DNA from 3 places in the Streptomyces sp. NPDC054770 genome. Region 3 is predicted to be linked to each of the others. Evidence: riboswitches for the same ligand, from Rfam matches in the RefSeq annotation. Region 3 holds a riboswitch; each other region holds the start of a gene.

What was found. Region 3 has a riboswitch for cyclic di-AMP ahead of ACWGKQ_RS21290 (M23 family metallopeptidase). Riboswitches for the same ligand answer to the same signal wherever they lie in the genome.
Region 1: another riboswitch for cyclic di-AMP. It lies ahead of ACWGKQ_RS03900 (NlpC/P60 family protein); the one in region 3 lies ahead of ACWGKQ_RS21290 (M23 family metallopeptidase).
Region 2: another riboswitch for cyclic di-AMP. It lies ahead of ACWGKQ_RS16815 (M23 family metallopeptidase); the one in region 3 lies ahead of ACWGKQ_RS21290 (M23 family metallopeptidase).

What each region holds. Positions count from the first base shown of each region.
Region 1 covers NZ_JBSHBL010000002.1:299,867-306,818, forward strand. The annotation lists gene ACWGKQ_RS03895 (NAD-dependent epimerase/dehydratase family protein) at 1-964, shown strand, start outside; gene ACWGKQ_RS03900 (NlpC/P60 family protein) at 978-3,206, opposite strand; cyclic di-AMP (ydaO/yuaA leader) riboswitch at 3,217-3,370, opposite strand; gene ACWGKQ_RS03905 (DUF1996 domain-containing protein) at 3,811-5,787, shown strand; gene ACWGKQ_RS03910 (lipase family protein) at 6,082-6,952, shown strand, end outside.
Region 2 covers NZ_JBSHBL010000016.1:62,804-69,755, forward strand. The annotation lists gene ACWGKQ_RS16790 (helix-turn-helix domain-containing protein) at 1-194, opposite strand, end outside; gene ACWGKQ_RS16795 (N-acetyltransferase family protein) at 193-750, shown strand; gene ACWGKQ_RS16800 (TetR/AcrR family transcriptional regulator) at 760-1,362, shown strand; gene ACWGKQ_RS16805 (SGNH/GDSL hydrolase family protein) at 1,408-2,193, opposite strand; gene ACWGKQ_RS16810 (DUF6250 domain-containing protein) at 2,339-3,064, opposite strand; gene ACWGKQ_RS16815 (M23 family metallopeptidase) at 3,255-4,187, opposite strand; cyclic di-AMP (ydaO/yuaA leader) riboswitch at 4,192-4,353, opposite strand; gene ACWGKQ_RS16820 (alpha-galactosidase) at 4,659-6,743, opposite strand; gene ACWGKQ_RS16825 (tyrosine-protein phosphatase) at 6,949-6,952, shown strand, end outside.
Region 3 covers NZ_JBSHBL010000023.1:24,103-31,054, reverse strand. The annotation lists gene ACWGKQ_RS21305 (bifunctional acetate--CoA ligase family protein/GNAT family N-acetyltransferase) at 1-1,883, opposite strand, end outside; gene ACWGKQ_RS21300 (HPr family phosphocarrier protein) at 2,060-2,341, shown strand; gene ACWGKQ_RS21295 (GntR family transcriptional regulator) at 2,596-3,291, opposite strand; gene ACWGKQ_RS21290 (M23 family metallopeptidase) at 3,677-4,432, opposite strand; cyclic di-AMP (ydaO/yuaA leader) riboswitch at 4,445-4,608, opposite strand; gene ACWGKQ_RS21285 (M16 family metallopeptidase) at 4,800-6,188, opposite strand; gene ACWGKQ_RS21280 (M16 family metallopeptidase) at 6,185-6,952, opposite strand, start outside.

The sequences.
Region 1 (6,952 bases), on a different contig from region 3:
GGTCCGTGCGACCGTCCGCCGTGTTTCCGACGCGACGAAGGTACGGCCCCTGTGGGAGCTCCAGGAGGCCTTCCCCGGGCAGCTCACCCTGTTCGAGGCCGACCTGCTCAAGGACGGCTCCTTCGACGAGGCCTTCCGCGGCTGCGTGACCGTCTTCCACGTGGCCTCGCCGTTCCTGATGCCCGAGCAGATCAAGGACGGCCGGCGGGACGTGGTGGACCCGGCGCTGCTCGGCACCCGCAACGTCCTCGGCGGCGTGGAGCGCACCCCGGAGGTGACGACCCTGGTCCTGACCTCCACCGTGGGCACGATCTTCGGCGACTACGCCGACGTCCGCGAGATGGCCGGCGAGGTGCTGACGGAGAAGTACTTCAACACCACCAGCACGGTGGCCGACAATCCCTACCACTACGCCAAGACGGTCGCCGAGCGCGCCGCCCGGGAGGCCGGGGCCGCCCAGGACCGCTGGCGCCTGGTCTGCGTCAACCCGGGGCTGATCCTGGGCCCCTCCCTCACCCCCGGCTCCGAGTCGGGCAGCCTGTTCCTGCTCGACGAGCTGTTCAAGGGTTACTTCTGCTACGGCGCCCCGGACTTCAGCTTCACCACCGCGGACGTCCGGGACGTGGCCGACGCGCACATAGCGGCGGCGGAGAACCCGGCCGCGAACGGCCGTTACATCGTGGCCAACGAGACGATGACGTCCTTCCACGAGATGTCCCGGATCATCCGCACCCGCCACCCCTGGGACCCGCGCCTGCCGCGCACCGCGCTGCCGCACGGGCCGGTACGGGTCCTCGGCCCGCTCTTCGGCCTCACCCAGGACTACATACGCAAGCACCTCGGGATCCGCTTCCGCGTCGACAACGGCCGGAGCGTCCATGAACTGGGCCTGGTCTACCGGCCCGTCGAGGAGACCCTCCTGGACCACCACGAGAGCTGGCGCACGCGGCGGCGGAGGGTCTGACCCCGGGCCCGGATCAGGCCGGGCGGATCACGCGGTGGATCGCCGACTCCCCGGCGTTGTAGATCGACTCCTCGCGGATGAGCGCGCCGGGGCTCGGCGCGTGCACCATCGTGCCGCCGCCCGCGTAGATCCCGACGTGGCTGTCGTCGTCGAAGAAGAAGACCAGGTCGCCCGGTTCCAGGGCGGCCAGCGTGATCGGGGTGCCGGCCAGCGTCTGCTCCGGCGCGGAACGCGGCAGCGTGACACCGGCGGCGCGCCAGGCGGCCTGGGTCAGGCTGGAGCAGTCGTACGCCCCCGGTCCGGTCGCCCCCCAGACGCACGGCCGGCCGATCTGCTCCCGCGCGAACGCCAGCGCCTTCATGGCCTTGCCGGGCTCGGCCGCGGCGCCCGGCTGGAGGAAGGCACCGGGGTCGGCGAAGGCGGCCGCGGGCGAGGGCGCGGTGGGTACCGGGGCGGTGACCTGCGGAGGTGCGGTCGGCAGGGGGGTGGTGGGGAGCGGAGCGGTGACGACCGGGGTGGTGACGACCGGGGCGGCGGTGGGCATCGCCATGGTGGGCGCGGCCATCATCGCCTCGGGCGGCGCCGTCATGGCCGCCGGCGCCGCGGCCATCGCGGGCATCGGGGCGGCCATGGGCGCGGCCATGGGTGTCGGCATCGGCGCCGTCATCTGCGTGGGCATCGGTGCCGCCATCGGGGTCGGCATCGGCGCTGCCATGGGCATGGGCATGGGCGCGGGCGCGGGCATCGCGGCCGCGGGTGCCGCCATCTGCGTGGGCATCGCGGTGGTATCGGCGTAGGCGTAGGCGTAGGAGGCGTCGGTGGACTGCATGCCTCCGGCCCAGGCGCCGGCCATGTCGGCGGCGGGTGCCGCAGGGAACGGGGCGGCCTGCGGTGTCATGGCCATGGGCGCGGCGGCGGGGGCCGCGGTCGGGTACGTGTACGTGTACGCGCCGGTGGCGTAGGCGGTGTCGGCGGCGGCCTGGGGCACGTCGGCGTAGGCGGCGGCCGCGTTCGGCGACATGACCCGGAAGCCGCCCATGTCCATCGGGGCCGGTGCCGGGGCGGGGGCAGCGGCGGCGGGAACGGCGGGTGTCGCGGTCGGGAAGGCGCCGGTGTTCGTGGGAGCCGCGGTCGGGAAGACGCTCGTGCCGACGGGGTTCGCGGTCGGGAAGACGCTCGTGCCCATGGGGTCCGCGGTCGGGAACGCTCCCGCGTCCGCCGGGGTCGGCATCGGGAACGTGCCCGTGGCGCCCGGGGTCATGATGCGGAAGGAGCCGCTGTCCCCCGGAGCCGGAGCCGGAGGCTGGGCGGGGGCGGGGCCCGCGTCCATGGGAGGCATCCCCGGGAAGCTGCCGGTCGCCGAGCTGCCGGGGGTCATGATGCGGAAGCCGCCCGTGTCCGGCGGGGGCACGGCTGCCCGGGTGGCCCCGCTACCGCCCGGCGTCATGATGCGGAACGTACCGGTGTCGGTCGCGGACACGATCGGGATGCCGCCCGTCTCGGTCATCGCGGGCGGCGCGCTGCGCTGGCTCGGTATGCCGATGGCGGGAGCCGGCGGCCACTGCTGCGTCGGGACCTGGGCCTCGGGCGTGGGCCACGGGGACGGTGCGGTCGGCACGGGCTGGGCTGCTGGGGCCGCGGCCGGTTCGAGCGCGGCGATCGCGCGCTGCCCGGTGCGCTGGGACAGCACCTCGCGGGCCTTGGCGATCTTCAGCTGGCTCTTGGTCTTGGAGGTACCCGGCGCCTGCCGCTGCGGCGCGGCGGCCGACAGGGCCCTGGGCGCGCCCGACGGCCCCGGGGGCAGCGCCGCGGCCGGCCCTGCCGTCAGCTCCAGCCTCGGGCGCTCCGGCGGCAGCGCGCGGACGACCTCGATGTCGGTCTGCGCGGACGGACCCGCGGTCAGCTCCAGCCGGGCCGGGCCGCTGTCCTCCAGCTGGCCGAGCAGGTCGGCGGCCATGGAGCTGACGGGCCGCCGCGGACCGGGCCGGGCGGGCTGCCGGTCGGAGGGGAGTGCGGCCGGGACGCTCGGCCCCAGCTTCGAGCGGGCGCCGTCGAACCACTCCCGGGCGATGTTGTCGAGGCCCGGGTCGTCGCGACGGGGCCGCTTGAACAGCGGGACGCCGCGGGAGCGCGAGCCCCCGCTCATCGCGCGCGTGGCGTTGTAGTTCCCGGTGGCGTTCTCGGCCTGGTCGTAGAGGCTGTCGATCCGCTGCCGAACCTCGTCACGGCTCTCGGGCGCCATTGAGGGGTCGTGCTCCTTCCGTACTCCGCCTACCGAGTTAGCTGTCGGGTTCGGGCGGTGAAGTCCGGAAGGCATGCCCTACGGCCCCTGCCCTCGCGGACGGTCGGCCGATTCACCCCAGTGGTCGGTTGGGTCCCCGGCTCCGGATTCGCCCCTGGGAGGCACCGGACTCGGCGGAGGCCGCGCGGCCCGACGGGATTCGCCGGGGGGAGCCGAGCGGCTTGCCCGTCAACTTAGCCAACTTGTGTCACTCGTGTGAAGGTTGAAGTGCGTAATGTCCGATACGTATTTGTGATGTTCGTCTTAGCGTTCGGAACTCGACGGTACGGGACGGCATTTGGCGCGCATCCATTGCTTTCGCAGGGTCACCGGGGCGTTGCCGTCGGTCGTGTTCTGCTGTTCCGGAGCTGTGTGGGAACAGGTGCTTTCTGTGAGGTCTCCGTGAATTCGCGGGTCCGTTGAACACGGCGGCGCCGGGGGCCGTATAGGGCCGGGGGATTTCCATGTCCGGCCGACCACGAGACGCAGGGGAACGACCTTGAGACCCAACAGGCGCAGACGCCCGACCGGCGCACAGCGCGCGACCTTCGCAGCGGTCGCCCTGATGCTCGGCGGCGCAGGATTGGTCGCGGTGAACGTCTATGCCTCGGCCACCGAAGGCGGCGGGGACCAGCAGGCCCAGGTCGCCACCGGCCATGTGCTGTCCGCGCCGACGGTCTACTGCCCCGACGTCGGCAGCCGGCTGACGTCGGTGCCGGACGGGGCCCGGGCCGACGTCGACCGTGAACTCGCCCAGATGGACCAGCAGATCGCCGCCGCCTACCAGCAACTCACCCAGTACGCCGCCGAGATCGAGCAGAACCCCGCCTTCGCCGGCCAGACGATCATCGACCCGCTGAAGGCGAAGCGGGCCGAGTCGCTCCAGCGCATCGCCGACGCCATCGGCCGCGAGGGCGACCGCCCGCAGGGCCTCGACGACCTGGCGGCCTGCGCCCTGCGCTCCTCGAACCAGGGCGACGGGCAGTCGGCGGCCCCCCAGGGCAGCGCCACGCCGAGCCAGAGCGGTCAGGGCAGCGCCGCGCCGAGCCAGGGCACCGGCATCGGCGGCCAGGGCGGCAACGGTCCGGTCGCCGCCGACTACGCGGACATCACCTCCGTCCAGCCCAATGTCAGCACCCCGGCCGAGCGGTCCGGCGGCTCCACCGGCACCTTCAGCTCCAGCTGCGGCGTCAACGCGAACGGCCTGTTCAACTCCGACAACGTGATCGTCGCGCCCGGTGTCTCCAACGGCGCCCACCACTTCCACGACTACATCGGCAACCAGTCCAACAACGCCTTCGCCAGTGACCAGGACCTCGCGAACGCCGACACCAGCTGCGCGGACCAGGGCGACAAGTCCACGTACTACTGGCCCGTGCTGCGGCTGCAGAACGGCAAGCAGGAGCGGGACGCCGACAAGCCGGGCGGCGGCACCGAGGGCAACGCCGGGCAGATCGTCACGGCGAAGCAGGTCACGCTGACCTTCGAGGGCAACCCGACCTCCAAGGTCACCGAGATGCCGCGGCTGCTGCGCATCATCACCGGCGACGCCAAGGCGTTCGTCAACGGCCCGACCAACGCCAACGCCTCCTGGAGCTGCACCGGTTACGAGAACCGGCAGCTCAAGGACAAGTACCCGCTCTGCCCCTCGGGCAGCGACGTCGTGCGCACGTTCAGGTTCCAGAGCTGCTGGGACGGCCGGAACATCGACAGCGCCAACCACCGCACCCACGTGGCGTTCGAAGGCCCCGACGGGAGCTGCCCGGCCGGTTTCCAGGCCATCCCGCAGCTGGTGCAGCGCATCGTCTACGACGTGGACGCGCCGAGCCTCCAGGACGGCGGCCGTACGGTCCCGCTGTTCGCGGTGGACTCGTTCCCCGAGCAGCTGCACAAGCCGGTCACCGACCACGGCGACTTCATCAACGTCTTCGACGAGAGCCTGATGCGGAAGATGGTCGACTGCATCAACTCGGGCCGCAAGTGCGGTGCGGGGGCCGACGAGCAGCCGCCGTCCGAGAGCGCCGAGCCGTCCGCGCCGGGCGAGCCGAGCGAGACCGCGAGCCCGGCCGACCCGCCGGCCCAGACGCAGAGCGCCGAGCCGTCCGAGCCGGAGACCACGCAGCCGTCGTCCGAGCCCCCGGCCGACCCGCCGGCCACCGAAACCGCGCCCGCCTCCGACAACGCCTCCGCCCCGGCCTCCGACGACACCGGGCTGCCGAGGGTCTACGCGACCGCGTCGCCGAAGAAGACGTCGACCACGAAGTCGTCGGGCGGCGGTGTCATCAGCGAGCCGACGGAGCGGCCCGACACCGAGGCGCCGGCCGCGACCGCCGCCGCCACGCCGGCCGGCACCGCGGCCGCCGTCCCGGCCGGTCAGGAGAGCCCGGGCACCGGCTCCGGGACGGAACCCCAGACCGAGCCGCAGGCGGTCCAGGGCGGTCTGGCGGAGACCGGCGCCCACCTCTGGCCCGCGGTCTTCGGCGGGCTGCTGCTGGCCTTCGGGGCCGTGCTGCTGTGGCGCGCCCGGCGGAACCAGTTCTGACCGTCCCTTCTCACGCGTCGCACGGCGCGTCCTGGGCGGGCTCGAACGCGGGGAGCATCTCTACTGCTCCGCGCTGCCGGGCCCGCCCAGGTGCGTTTCGCCGGGGCCGTGCCGGGTGACACGGCCAGGGCTCCGGGCCTGTTGACCGTCCGTCATATTACTGAACCGTAACCTTACGGCTGCTACCGCAGGTAATACATCGCTCGTTACCGTCGGGTAAACCGCACCCGCCCCGTCGGCCGCTCCGGGGACCCCTCCGCACCTCCCACGTCCAGCACGTCCAGGAGGTTCCCCATGCCTGTCCGCACGCCTGTCCGCGTTCGCCTGCTGGCCACCGCCGTCACCGCCGCCGCCTGCCTCTGCCTCCAGACCCTGCAGGCCACGGCCTCCCAGGCGGAGGTCTCCCGAGGCGTCACCATCCCCGCCTTCTACGACCCGCCGGCCACCCTGCCCACGGCCGACGGCGCCCTCGTCCGCACCGAACCCCTCCCGCTGGCCCTGAGCCTGCCGAGCCTGCCCGGCCCGCTGCCGGGCACCGCGACCCGGCTGATGTACAAGTCCACCGACTCGGCGGGCGACCCGGTCGCCGTCACCGGCGCCTACCTCGAGCCCGCTGCCCCATGGCTCGGCCCCGGCGCCCGCCCGCTGGTCGCGCTCGCCCCCGGCACCATGGGCCAGGGCGACCAGTGCGCCGCCTCCATGGGCCTGGAGTACCCGCTGATCCTCAACGGCCAGACGGTGTCCGTGGGTTACGAGGACCTGTCGATCTACCGGCTGCTCGCCGAGGGCGTCGCGGTCGTCGTCACCGACTACGTCGGGCTCGGCACCACGGACCGGCTGCACACCTACGTCAACCGGCTCGACGGCGCGCACGCCGTCCTGGACGCCGTACGCGCCGCCCGGAGGCTGCCCGGCGCCTCGGTCACCGCCGCCTCGCGGGTGGGCCTGTTCGGATACAGCCAGGGCGGCGGCGCGACCGCCGCGGCCGCCGAACTCCAGCCCGCCTACGCCCCGGACATCACTCTCTCCGGCACCTACGCGGGGGCGCCGCCCGCCGACCTCACCGCCGTCACCGCGGCCATCGACGGCAGCGACCTGGCCGGCGCCCTCGGCTGGGCCGTCAACGGCTTCGTCCAGTCCGACCCGGCGCTCAAGCCGATCGTCG
Region 2 (6,952 bases), on a different contig from region 3:
GAGAGCTTGCCGAGCACGACCGCGGTGGGGCTGCTCTCGCCGCGTTCGATCCGGCTGATCATCGCCGGGGAGACCCCGGAGGCCTCCGCGAGCTGCGCCAGGGTCCAGCGGCGGCGCTCCCGCTCGGTGCGGACACGGGCGGCGATCTGCCGCACCAGTGGGTCCGGTGCCGATGGTTCTACTATGTTGGACATGAATCCAATATACGAGAGAAGCCGGGTGACGGTACGCCCGGCCCGGCCGGGTGACGAGGAGGCCGTTCGCGCGATCCGCAACCACGCGATCGAGCACTCGACGGCCCTGTGGACCGAGACCCCGCAGTCCCCCGCCGAGGGCGCGGCCTGGTTCGCCGCCCACCTGGAGCGCGGTTCGGCACTCGTCGCCGAAGGAGCCGGGGCGCCGGGCGAGGTGGCCGGGTTCGCGGTCTACGGCCCGTGGCGCGCGCTGGACGGCTACCGGCACACGGTGGAGAACTCCGTGTACGTCCGTGAGGGGAGCCATGGGCTCGGCATCGGCTCCGCGCTGCTGGGCCCCCTCATCGCCGCGGCGCGCGAGGCCGGCCACCATGTGATGATCGCCGGCATCGAGGCCGGGAACGCCGCGTCGATCCGGCTGCACGACCGGTTCGGCTTCGAAGACGTCGGCACGGTCCGGGAGGTGGGCATCAAGTTCGGCCGCTGGCTGGACCTGACGATCATGCGGCTGGCGCTGACCCGGGACGGCGACGCGGGCGGCGTGACAACCGATTAGGGTGACCGCGTGGCGAGAGTCCGGTTGAGCGTGGCCGAGCGGCGGGAGGAACTGCTGCGGGCCGCCATCGAGCAGATCGAGGCGCGGGGCGTGGCGGCGGTGCGGATCGCCGATGTCGCCTCGGCCCTCGGCGTGAGCAACGCGCTGGTGCTGTACCACTTCTCGACGAAGGAGAAGCTGGTGGCCGCCGCCTTCACCTTCGCCGCCGAGGACGACCTGGCGCGGCTGCGCAAGCTGCTGGGCCGCCGTACGTCGGCGTTGCGCCGGTTGCGGGCGGCGGTGCGCTGGTACGCGCCGACCGGGCAGGCCAAGGGCTGGCGGCTGTGGATCGAGGGCTGGGCGGTGGCGTTGCGGGAGCCCGCGCTGCGGGACGTCACCAAGGGGCTGGACCAGCAGTGGAAGGCGGCGATCGCCGAGGTCATCGCCGAGGGGGTGGCGGCCGGTGAGTTCCGGTGCCCCGACCCCACGGCGGCGGCGCTGCGGCTGACCGCCCTGCTCGACGGGCTCGCCGTCCAGCTGACGTCGTACCCGGGTGCCGTACCCCGCGCCCGGGCGCAGGAGTGGGTGGACGAGGCCCTGGCGCGCGAGTTGGGACTGCCCGGGCAGCAGTAAGGGGCGGTCCGCAAGGATGCCGCCCCTTACCCCGCTCGTACCGCCTCAGGCCACGGAGGCGATCCGCATCTTGATGTCGTCCGGGGAGAGCGCCCCCTTGGCCGTCACATGGTCGCCGGACGACTCGCCGCGCAGCCGGCGCCCGATCCAGGGGACCAGGTACTCGCGGGCCCAGTGCACGTCGTCGCGGCGGACCTCCAGGGCGCCGCGGTGCGGCAGCGGCGGCCACGGCTGGTCCGGGTCGGCGGGTACGTCGACGCCGAGCACCTGGCCGGCGCGCAGCGCCACGCGCGTGTGCCCCTCGGGCGAGAGGTGCAGCCGGTCGTCGTCCCAGGCCCGGCGGTCCTGCACGGTCTTGAGGGACCACAGGTCCAGGACCGGGCAGCCGTACCGGTCGGCGATGGCCCTGACGTGCCCGTTGTACGTGGCGATCTTGCCGCGCATGTGCTTGAGGACGGGCACGCCCCGGGTGTCGAACCCGGTGGTCACCAGCACCGTCCCGATGGCCTCGGTCAGCTGGGCCACGGCCCGCTCGAACCGCTCGGCCACCTCGTCGGGGTCGGTGCCGGGGCGGATGATGTCGTTGCCGCCCGCGCAGAAGGAGACCAGGTCCGGGGCGAGTGCCAGGGCCTGCGGCACCTGGTCCGCCACGATCTGGTCGAGCAGTTTCCCGCGTACGGCGAGGTTGGTGTACTCGAAGTCGCCCTCGGGCCGCCGGTCCGACAGCAGTACCGCGAACCGGTCGGCCCAGCCGACGAACGCCCCGTCGGGGCCGGGGTCGCCGACGCCCTCGGTGAAGCTGTCCCCCACCGCCGCGTACGACCCGATCACTGATGCATTGTCACTCTTCGAATCGTCTCCCACGTCGGACCATGATTCACCTTTGGCTGTGACCTACGCGACCGTAATAAGGGGTTGACGTTCGGTGAGATAAGACACTTTTAAATACTTTGCCAAGCCTGGAATAAGGCTCTGATCAGGGGCGTTGATGTGTCGATCGCCAGACGCGGAAGTCCGCGATCCGAAAGTGGCTCCAGGTGGTCCGGAACGCGAAGTGCCCACCCGTGTAAGGCTCCGGGTCGGTGTAGTCGAACACCAACCGGCCGTTGTTCCACCATTGTACGGTCGGGCCGTCGGACACGATGCGGACACGGTTGGGCTGGTTCGCGACGAGCAGCGGTTCGGTGTAGTCGAGGATCAACGGGCGTACGCCGGGCTCGCCGACGTAACGGCGCAGCCGGGTCGTGGTGTTGTAGTTGGCGCCGTAGCCGGCGTAGTACGTCGTGAGGTAGTCGTACTCGGCGAGCGCACCGCCGCGCGGGGTGGCGAACAGGTCGTCCGGGGAGCGGACGTCGGTGGCGTTCCAGAAGTTGTTGAGGTCCGAGACGCGGTCGTTGCCGCCGCCCTCCGACACCGGTGTGGCGGTGTACTCCAGGACGTACGGCCCTTCGAGACGCTGACGGAACCAGACGGTCGCACCGGCGGGCACGTCGACGTCCAGCGTCCCCTGCGAAGCGGTGACCGTGCCGCCCTGCTCCAGTTCCACGAACCACTGGCGAAGGCCGTGACGGAAGTCGTCGTGGGCGAGCAGCCGGCGGTGCCGGGGTGCGGCGCTCGCGGGGGCGGCGTGTGCCGCGGGGGCGAGGGCAGCGAGGGCGGCTCTGGTGGCCAGGGCTCCGAAGGCTCGGCGGCTGGTCGTCATGCGGCGGGTTCCTTCCGGCGGTCAGGAGTGATGGAAAGCGCTTGCACACACCGGGGATCACTGTGCCGCGGTGCCGCCCTCGCTGTCGATGCCCTGAGCACTCCTGCCACGAGAAGGAAACACCGAAGGCCGGACCCGGGGATCGGGGGTCCGGCCTTCGGAGTGCGTGTCAGACCAGTGGGGCGCCGGGTCAGCCGACGGCGAGGCCCTTCGAGCGGAGGTAGGCGACCGGGTCCACGTCCGAGCCGTAGTCGGGGGTGGTGCGGATCTCGAAGTGCAGGTGCGGGCCGGTCACGTTGCCGGTCGCGCCGGACAGGCCGACCTGCTGGCCCGCGGTCACGGTCTGACCGACCGAGACGGAGAGCGCGGAGAGGTGGCCGTACTGCGCGTAGTAGCCGTCGGCGAGCCGGATGACGACCTGGTTGCCGTAGGCACCGCCCCAGCCCGCCGTGACGACCGTGCCCGCGCCGACGGCCTTGACCGGGGTGCCGGTCGGGACGACGAAGTCGACGCCCGTGTGGTAGCCGCTGGACCACATGCTGCCGGAGACGTGGTAGCCGGTGCCGACGGTGGCTCCGGTGACCGGGAGGGTGAAACCGGCGGCACTCGTCACCGAGCCGTCCGAGCCCTCCGAGCCGTCCGAGGAGGAGGCCGAGGACGAGGCGGACGACGGCGAGTTCGACGGCACCTCGGAACGGGCGCCGGAGTCCATGGTGTCCGTCGTCGCGGCGGGCCGGCCGCCGAGGGCGAGCTTGAGGCCGGGGTGGATCAGCGAGGGGTTGTCGCCGACGGCCTGCCGGTTGTCGGCGTAGAGCCGGTGCCAGCCGCCGGGGACGTGCTGCTCGCGGGCGATCTTCGCGAGCCAGTCGCCGGGCACCACAGTGTAGATGCGGTGCACGGAATGCGCGGCGGAATTCTTTACGGCCGCCTTCTTCACCGCGGTCTTCTCGACTGTCGGAAGTGCCTGCGCGGCCTTTTCGGAAACGGACTGCGAGGTGGCCGCGTGGGCGCCGGTGGCCCCCATGAGCGGCAGTGCCAGCGCGGCGCCACCGGTTCCGGCGACGGCCATCGAGCGGGTGAGGCGCTGGGACTTGGGGCGGCGGTGCTTACCCTTTACGGGCATGGCGCATTCCTCTCCGGCGCCTGCGAGGTGAGCTGTCGGGTTCGGGCTGGAGCTGCCCGGCCACGCACCATTGCGCGACTACACCCCAAGCCTGTCCCGGGAACCGGAACAGGCGGTCTTGCCTGGTGGGTCCCCCGCTCCTGCCGGGCACGGGTGGGTGTGTGGGGACTCCGGGCGGCGGCAGGATTCGGCGTTCCGCCCGGATGTGTGGCGAACGTAAGGGAGTAGGACGGACGTGGACAAGCAGCCGGTTCCGTCTGTCCGAGTTCCACTTGATCCGTTACCGGAATTCACGGTCACCCTCCGTGAATTCCGGCCCATTCGGATTTCCAATCGTCTTGCGAAGCACCGGAATTACGTGAGCATGACGCGCGACGGACGGTCACGAATATGACGCTCCTCACGCACGTCACACCACGTCCCCTTATTCCAGAGCGAGTTGTAACGAAGGTGCTAATTCGGGCAGATGCATCAGATGCGACGGAGCCGGATGACCGACGCATCCAGGTCACCCTTCAGTCCGGTGCGCAGCCCGTGATGCAACAGGACGGCACCTCGATATACTTCGCCCGTTTCGCGGCATTCGTACGACGCGGTGGGGTCGAGACCCTGTAGCCGCAGAGCCGGTGCCGGCTCGCCGTAGCTCTGGGCCTGCAGCCAGGCGAGGACGACGGTCTCGTCGCCGAGCGTGTACTGCACCGCGCTCAGCCCGCCGGCCGGCGGCCGCAGCCGGAACTGGTCGCCGCGCTGCACCAGGGGCCGGATCTCCTTGTAGAGCTCCACCCAGCGGCCGGCCTCGGCGAGCTCCTCCTCGGTCCACTGCGAGAGGTCGCCGCCGACGCCGAGCGCCCCGGCCATCGAGCTGACGAAGCGGAAACGCAGACTGCTGACCCGGCCGTTGAGCTGGTGGTTCGGGCTGTCGGTGACCCAGGCGGACATCACCCGGGCGGGGTGGATCTGGCTGAAGCCGTGCTGGATGGCGAGCCGGTCCAGCGGGTCGGTGTTGTCGGAGGTCCACACCTCGTCGGTGCGGCTCATGATGCCGAGGTCGATCCGCCCGCCGCCGCCGGAGCAGGACTCGATGGCGACGTTCGGGTGCGCCGCGCGGATCCGGTCGAGAAGGGCGTAGAGCCCGCGCACGTGGTCGACCCACAGGCGCTGCGGGTAGGGCTCGCCGGGCCAGCCCGCGTCGGTGAAGCAGCGGTTGAAGTCCCACTTGACGTAGTCGATCGGGGCGCTGGACAGCAGGCCGTCGAGCTGCTCCCAGAGGTACTCCCGGACGTCCTCGCGGGCGAGATTGAGGACGAGCTGGTTGCGGAATTCCGTCCGCTTTCGTCCCTGCTGGTACTGCACCCAGTCGGGGTGGGCGCGGTAGAGGTCGCTGTCCGGGTTCACCATCTCGGGCTCGACCCAGATGCCGAACTGCATGCCGAGGGCGTGCACGTAGTCGGCGAGGGGCTTGAGGCCGGTCGGGAAGCGGTCGGGGTTGGGCGTCCAGTCGCCGAGGCCGGCCCGGTCGCTGGTGCGCTTGCCGAACCAGCCGTCGTCGACCACGAACAGCTCGATACCGATGGCGGCGGCCCGGCGGGCCAGGGTGGCCTGCTGCTCCTCGGAGATGTCGAAGGTGGTGGCCTCCCACGAGTTGAACAGCACGGGCCGGTCCCGGTCGGCGTCCGGGATGATGTACGTCCGCTGGTAGGCGTGCCAGGCACGGCTCGCCCCGCCGAAGCCGCCGTCGGTCCACAGGCCCGCGAAGACCGGGCTGGTGTACGACTCCCCCTCGGCCAGCATCAGCAGGCCCGAGTCGTCGTAGCCGGCGCCGCCGGTGATCTGCACGCGCGCGTCGGGGAGTTGGGCGACGGCGATCCGCCAGGAGCCGGACCAGCCGAGCGCACAGCCCCAGACCTCGCCGCGCTCCTCGGTGGCGTCGGTGTCGAGGGCGACCCAGGGCAGGTGCTGGTGGCTGGTGTGGCCGCGACGGCTGCCGATGACCTTCTCGCCGTAGGTGAGCGGAGCGCTGGTGAGGCGGGACTCGGCGGCCCAGCGGCCGTGCAGCTGGGAGAGCCGCCAGCCCTCGCGGTCGGGAAGCGTCCAGGCGGCGGGGTCGGCGCGCAGCAGCTCCACGCGCGCGTGCCCTTCGTTGCCGACGGTCACCCAGCGCTCCACGACGTCGCCGCGCATCCGGTAGTGCAGGGTGATGAGGATGCCGTCGTCCCGGAAGCGCAGCCGCAGCTCGTCGCCGTCCGCGCCGGCCTCGGTCTCGTAGGCCTCGAAGGTCCACTCGGTGCCGCGCCGCTCCTCGGTGCGCACGGACAGGGCGGGGCGGACGAACCGGGGCCCGCCCTCGACGGGGTACTCCTCGCGGCCGTCGAGCGGGGACTCGAAGGCCCAGTAGCCGGGCAGTGCCCGGGTGCTGAGCTCCTCGGCGTCGGCGAGCTGGATTCTGGCGCCCCAGTGCAGGTGGAGCAGTTCGTCGGCCTCCGTGAGATGCAGCGCATAGCTGCTGCTGGGGCCCGACAGGAGCCAGGTACGACCGTTTTCGGCGATGTCCACCATCGAGAACCCTCAAACCTCACACAGCTGCCAACAGATCCACTCAAGCACCAACATCATCAAGGGCTACGGGTTCCGGAAGCAAGGGCCACGGGCCCCGGAGGCGATGCCTGTGGACAACTTCATTGCCTGCGGAAACCGATGTCGTATGGTCGAGCCAGTGCCCGTCGACGAGCCGCGCCGACGGGGCCGACCGGGAGGAGCCCCCGTGA
Region 3 (6,952 bases):
GCACCAACCGTAGGTGCGGTACGGCCCGCAGCCGAAAGCGCCTCCGCCAGCCCCCCGAGCTCCACGTGCACCACAAGAACCGGCTTCCCCGGAACCTCTTCGGCGGCAGACCGCAGCGCCTCCGCCAGCTCCGGATCCCCCACGGCCCCCTCCCCGATCGTCGGGATCGCCGTGACGACCACCGCGTCGCACGACTGGTCGGCCAGCGCGCGCGACAGCGCCCCGTGGAAGTCCCCGGCACTCGCCCGCGTCGTCAGGTCCAGCGGCCGGGCCGGCCGCAGCCCCTCGGCCAGGCACCGGTCGTACGTCAGCAGCCCCAGCGACTCGGAATTGCCGAGAATCGCCACCCGCGGCCCGGCCGGCAGCGGCTGCCGGGCGAGCAGCAGCCCCGCGTCGACCAGCTCGGTGATCGTGTCGACGCGGATCACCCCGGCCTGCCGCAGCAGCGCGGACACCGTGGCGCGCGGCAGCCGCGTCGCCCGTACCGCGTGGCCCGGCGGCGCCCCGGCGCCCTGCACCACGACCAGCGGTTTCGCCGCCCCGGTCCGGCGGGCGAGGCGGGTGAACTTGCGCGGGTTGCCGATGGACTCCAGGTACATGAGGACGACGTCGGTCTCCGGGTCGTCGTACCAGTACTGGAGGACGTCGTTGCCGGAGACGTCCGCGCGGTTGCCGGAGGACACGAAGGTCGAGACGCCCGTGGTGCCGGTGACGCCGCCGCCGCGCCGGTGCAGCCGGGACAGCAGGGCGATGCCGATGGCGCCGGACTGGGCGAAGAGGCCGATACGGCCGGGGCGGGGCATCTCGGGTGCGAGGGAGGCGTTCAGCCGGACGTCGTCCGCGGTGTTGATGATCCCGAAGGCGTTGGGGCCGATGATGCGCATGCCGTAGGTGCGTGCCTGCCGGACGAGCGCGCGCTGGCGCTCGCGGCCGTCGGGGCCGCTCTCCGCGTATCCGGCGGCGAGGACGACGAGTCCCTGGACGCCGTGTTCACCGCACTCGGTGACGACCTCGGGCACGTGCTCGGCGGGTACGGCGACCACCGCGAGGTCGACGGGGCCGTCGATGTCCCGCACCGAACGGTGCGCGGGCACCCCGTCGACCTCCTTGAGGTCCTCGGGGAAGGCCTGGTTCACCGCGTGCAGACGGCCGGTGAAGCCGGCGTCCCGGAGGTTGCCGAGAACGCTGCGGCCGACCCCGCCGGGCGCGCGGCCGACCCCGATCACGGCCACGGATCCGGGGGCGAGCAGCCGTCGTACCGAACGGGCCTCCGCGCGCTGCTCGCGGGCGCGCTGCACGGCGAGGGAGCGGTCCGTGGGCTCCAGGTCGAACTCCAGACGGACGACACCGTCCTCGAAGCTGCGCTGCTGGGTGTAGCCGGCGTCCGTGAACACCTTGATCATCTTGCTGTTGGCGGGCAGCACCTCGGCGGCGAAGCGGCGGATCCCGCGCTCGCGCGCGACGGCCGCGATGTGCTCGAGGAGGGCGGAGGCCACACCCCGGCCCTGGTGGGCGTCCTGGACGAGGAAGGCGACCTCGGCCTCGTCGGCGGGCGCGGAGGCGGGCGTCCCGTCGGCGCCAATGCGGTCATAGCGTACGGTTGCGATGAACTCGCCGCCGATGGTGGCCGCGAGTCCCACCCTGTCCACAAAGTCGTGGTGCGTGAAGCGGTGGACGTCCTTGGCGGAGAGCCTGGGGTAGGGCGCGAAGAAGCGGTAGTACTTCGACTCGTCCGAGACCTGCTCGTAGAAGCTGACCAGGCGATCGGCGTCATCAACGGTGATGGGCCGGATGCGCGCGGTACCCCCGTCGCGCAGCACCACGTCAGCCTCCCAGTGGGACGGGTACTCGTGCCTGTCCTGCGGGTCCGCCGGGGTCTGCATGGGCCCCAGAGTACGGCTCGCGTCCGACAACGGCGCGAGGCAGTCTGTGGAGGACGGGAGTCGGAGCGAGGCCGCGGTCCGACGACACACCCGGAGGGGCCTACGCCCCCTCCGGGCATGCTTCACGATATGGGAAACTGGTCTAGACAACCCTGAACACCGAAGGGCAGCATCACATGGCTGAGCGCCGCGTCAACGTCGGCTGGGCCGAGGGCCTCCACGCCCGCCCCGCTTCCATCTTCGTCCGAGCCGCCACGGCCGCAGGCGTCCCGGTGACGATCGCCAAGGCCGGGGGCAACCCCGTCAACGCGGCCTCCATGCTGGCTGTCCTGGGGCTGGGCGCCCAGGGTGGCGAGGAGATCGTCCTCGCCTCCGAGGCCGAGGGCGCCGACGCCGCCCTCGACCGCCTGGCCAAGCTGGTCGCCGAGGGTCTCGAGGAACTCCCCGAGACCGTCTGAGCGCCTGCACCCGCACGTCCGGGGCCGCGCCACTCCCACGGGGGTCGGCGCGGCCTCGCCGTTTCCCCGCCGTCCGCGTCGGGCCATCGTGCCACCGGTCACGTGCCGCAATTCCGTGACATTGCCAAGGCCCCGGTACCCGGCTTTACCGTGGGCGCACGAAAGGGGCGCGACCGTGAATTCCCGGCGCGCTTGAATTCGGGCAGCGAAAACAGGTCCCGCCGAATAACACCTCTTTGTATACGGCGCGCGTGTTAATGCCGCAGGCCCGACATGTTTACGGGATGTTGCGAAGTCCTCACACCGTTCGGCCGTTCGGTGGCGCCGGAAAAGCGCAGCCGGTGGGAGGCCGTCGAGCGCTCGGTGTGCAGGGCCGTGATCGCCCGGGCGCGTTCGCCGTCGCCGCGTGCCACCGCGTCCACGATGGCGCCGTGCTCGGTCCAGGACTCCACGGGGTTGGCGGGCGTCTCCACGGTGTACATCCAGGCGATCTTGTGCCGCAGCTGGGTGAGCGTGGAGGTCAGGGCGTGGCTTCCGGAGGCCTGGGCGAGGGTCTCGTGGAACCAGCCGCCCAGGGAGCGCAGGTCCTCGCTGTTGCCGCGCCTGGCCCGCTCCTGGCCCAGCCGGACCAGCCCGCGCAGCACCTTGAGATGGGCCTCGGTGCGGCGCTGGGCGGCCCGGGAGGCGCCGAGCGGCTCCAGGAGCATGCGCATCTCCAGCAGGTCGGCGGCCTCCTGCTCGGTCGGTTCGGCGACGCACGCACCCGCGTGCCGGCGCGTCACCACGAAGCCCTCGGCCTCCAGGGTGCGCAGGGCCTCGCGGACGGGGACCCGCGAGACGCCGTAGCGGCGGGCCAGGAGTTCCTCGGTGAGCCGGCTGCCGCGCTCGTAGACACCCGCGACGATGTCGTCCCGGATCGCCGTGCATACCGAGTGCGCCGGAATACGCATGACCGACCTCCGCCTTAATCCCCGTGAAACGCCGCCGAGTGGCGCTCGTTCCGTGACTCTATTGCAATGAGCCGGAATTTCCGACGGCGGACCGGAATCCAGGGATATATTTTGGACAGCAAGTGCACGAAAACGACGAAAGCCCCGGCACAGGGGCCGGGGCTCCGGAAGATCTCACGGGTTGCTTCCGCAGTGCGCTGCCGGGTTCGCCTCGGTGGTCGGGTGCGGGTGCGTGGGGGTTGCCCGCACCCCCTTTCAGGGGCGTCACGCGCAGCGCTCCTTCAGGGGCGCGGGGAACTGCGCGACCAGCCACGGCGCACCCGCGCCCGGCGCACGCACCGCAACCCCCACGTCGGTCTCGGCGCCGGACCCGCGTCCAGCTCCCTCAGACGTTCACGCCGTGCTTGCGGAGGTAGGCGACCGGGTCGACGTCGGAGCCGTAGTCCGGGGTGGTGCGGGCCTCGAAGTGGAGGTGCGGGCCGGTGGTGTTGCCGGTCGCGCCGGAGAGGCCGATCTGCTGGCCCGGGGTGACCTGCTGGCCCACCGAGACGCCGATGGACGAGAGGTGGCCGTACTGGGTGTACATGCCGTCGGCCATCTTGATGACGATCTCGTTGCCGTACGCCCCGCCCCAGCCGGTGGAGACGACCGTGCCGGTACCGACCGCGTGCACCACCGTGCCGCTGGCGGCGTGGAAGTCGATGCCGGTGTGGGCGCCGGAGGACCACAGGGAGCCGCCGGTCTTGTAGCCGGTGGAGACGTAGGAGTCGCTGATCGGCGCGACGAAGGTGTTCAGGCGCTTGCGCTCGGCCTCGCGGGCGGCGCGGGCCTTGGCCGCGCGCTCCTTCTTGGCCTGCTCGGCGGCCTTCTTGCGGGCGGCCTCCTCGGCCGCCTTGCGCGCGGCGGCGGCCTTCTGGGCGGCGGCCTGGGCGTCGATCTGCTCGGCGACGGAGTCGCTGATCGTGATGACCGGGGTGAGGCCGGTCTGCTCGACGGAGTTCTCGGCGGCGAGCGCCGGGGCGGCGGAGACGGTGCCGATGACACCGGTGGTGGTGAGAGCCGCGATACCGGCGGCCTGCGCGGTGGTGCGCTTCACCCGGCCGGGACGACGGTGCTTCCCGGAGGCGCACATGAACGCCATGTAGAGGCTGGTCCTTTCCTTCCCTCTCGCCTACCGGGTTAGCTGACGGGTTCGGAGCAGGAAGGTCTCCTACGGGCCCCCTCGCGACACGCGCGGGCGCCCGATTCACCCCAGGGACTGCGTGGGTCCCCGGCTCCCCTGGCTCGCGCCGTACGGGGACTCGGCGATGGCTGTCCGGTGCCGCGGATGCGGCGCGGTGCCTGACGGACAGCCCGGAAGAACCTACGAGGCCGCTCGCGCCCCGCCCAAACGGATCACGGTTTTTGTAGCGCATCCCACAGGGCAGACAGGCAACCTCCACCTCAATTCGGACACGCGAGAGCCCTGATGACCCGACGGTCATCAGGGCTCTTCACCCGCGTGTGTCCTACTCCGCGGCGACGACGGTGACTTCGCCGATGCCGAGGGCCTCGACGGGCTCCTTGATCTGCGCCGCGTCGCCGACCAGGACGGTCACCAGGCGGTCCACCGGGAAGGCGTTCACGACCGCCGCGGTGGCCTCCACGGTGCCGGTGGCGGCCAGTTGCCGGTACAGCGTGGCCTGGAAGTCGTCGGGCAGGTACTGCTCGACCTGGTCGGCCAGAGTGCCCGCGACGGCCGCCGCCGTCTCGTACTTGAGCGGCGCCACCCCGACGAGGTTCTGCACGGCCACGTCGCGCTCGGCGTCCGTGAGGCCCTGGGCGGCGAGCGTGCGCAGCACCGTCCACAGGTCCGTCAGGGCCGGGCCGGTGTTCGGCGTGTCCACCGAACCGCTGATGGCGAGCATCGAGACACCGCTGCCGTCGGGGGCTGACCGCAGCACCTGCCCGAAGGAGCGGACGCCGTAGGTGTAGCCCTTCTCCTCGCGCAGGACGCGGTCCAGGCGGGAGGTGAGGGTGCCGCCCAGGCAGTAGGTGCCGAGCACCTGGGCGGGCCAGACGCGGTCGTGCCGGTCGGAGCCGACGCGGCCGATGAGCAACTGGGTCTGGACAGCGCCGGGGCGGTCCACGATGACGACCCGCCCGGTGTCGTCGGCGGTCACGGACGGAACCGGACGGGGCTGCCCGGTGGCGGCGCGCCAGGCGCCCAGGGTCTCGCCGAGCAGCTCGTCCAGGTCGATGCCGGTCAGGTCGCCGACGACGACCGCGGTGGCCGTGGCGGGGCGCACGTGCCGGTCGAAGAAGGCGCGGACGGCGGCCGCATCGATCTTCTCGACCGTGTCCTCGGTGCCCTGGCGCGGGCGGGACATCCGCGCGGTGGCCGGGAACAGCTCCTTGTAGAGCTGCTTGGCGGCCCGGCGGCTGGGGTTGGCCAGCTCGTGCGGGATCTCGTCGAGGCGGTTGCGGACCAGCCGCTCGACCTCGCTCTCGGCGAAGGCGGGCGCCCTGAGGGCGTCGGAGAGCAGCCCGAGGCCCTTGGCGAGCCGGGAGGCCGGGACCTCCAGGCTGATGCGGACGCCGGGGTGGTCGGCGTGCGCGTCGAGGGTGGCGCCGGCCCGCTCCAGCTCCGCGGCGTACTCCTCGGCGGAGTGCTTGTCGGTGCCCTCGGAGAAGGCGCGCGCCATGATGGTGGCGACGCCGTCCAGGCCGGCCGGCTCGGCGTCCAGGGGCGCGTCCAGGAGCACTTCGACGGCGACGACCTGCTGGCCCGGGCGGTGGCAGCGCAGCACGGTCAGGCCGTTGTCCAGAGTGCCGCGCTCCGGGGCGGGGAAGGCCCACGGCTTGGCCTCGCCCGGCTGCGGCTGGGGGTGGAAGTCCATGGTGGCGAGCTCGGTCACTTGGCCGTCTCCTCGTTCTCGTTGCCGGCCTCTACGGTGGCTTCCTGCTCCGGGTCCTCGCCGCGGCCCGCCTCCTGGGTGTGCTCGGCGGACTCCGCGGACAGCGGCTCGTAGACGAGCACCGCGCGGTTGTCGGGGCGCAGCCGGGCCTTGGCGACCTCCCGGACCTCCTCGGCGGTGACCGTCAGGACGCGCTGGACGGCGGTCAGGGCGAGCTGCGGGTCGCCGAACAGGACGGCGAAGCGGCACAGTTCGTCCGCGCGGCCCGCGACGGTGCCGAGCCGGTCCAGCCACTCGCGCTCCAACTGGGCCTGGGCGCGCTCCATTTCCTCGGGCGTGGGGCCCTCCTCGGCGAACCGGGCGAGCTCCTCGTCGATGGCGGCCTCGATGACCGGCACCTCGACGTCACCGGAGGTCTTCACGTCGAGCCAGCCCAGGGAGGGCGCCCCGGCGAGCCGCAGCAGGCCGAAGCCGGCCGCGACGGCCGTCCGGTCGCGCCGTACCAGGCGGTTGTAGAGGCGGGAGGACTCGCCGCCGCCGAGCACGGTGAGCGCCAGGTCGGCCGCGTCGGACACGCGCGTGCCGTCCTCCGGGAGCCGGTAGGCGGCCATCAGCGCCCGCGCGGGGACCTCCTCCACCACGACCTCGCGCAGCTGCTCGCCGATGACGTCGGGCAGCGAGCCGTCGCGCGGGGTGGGCTTGCCGTCGTGCGCCTGGATGGAACCGAAGTACTTCTCGATCCAGGCGAGCGTCTGCTCCGGGTC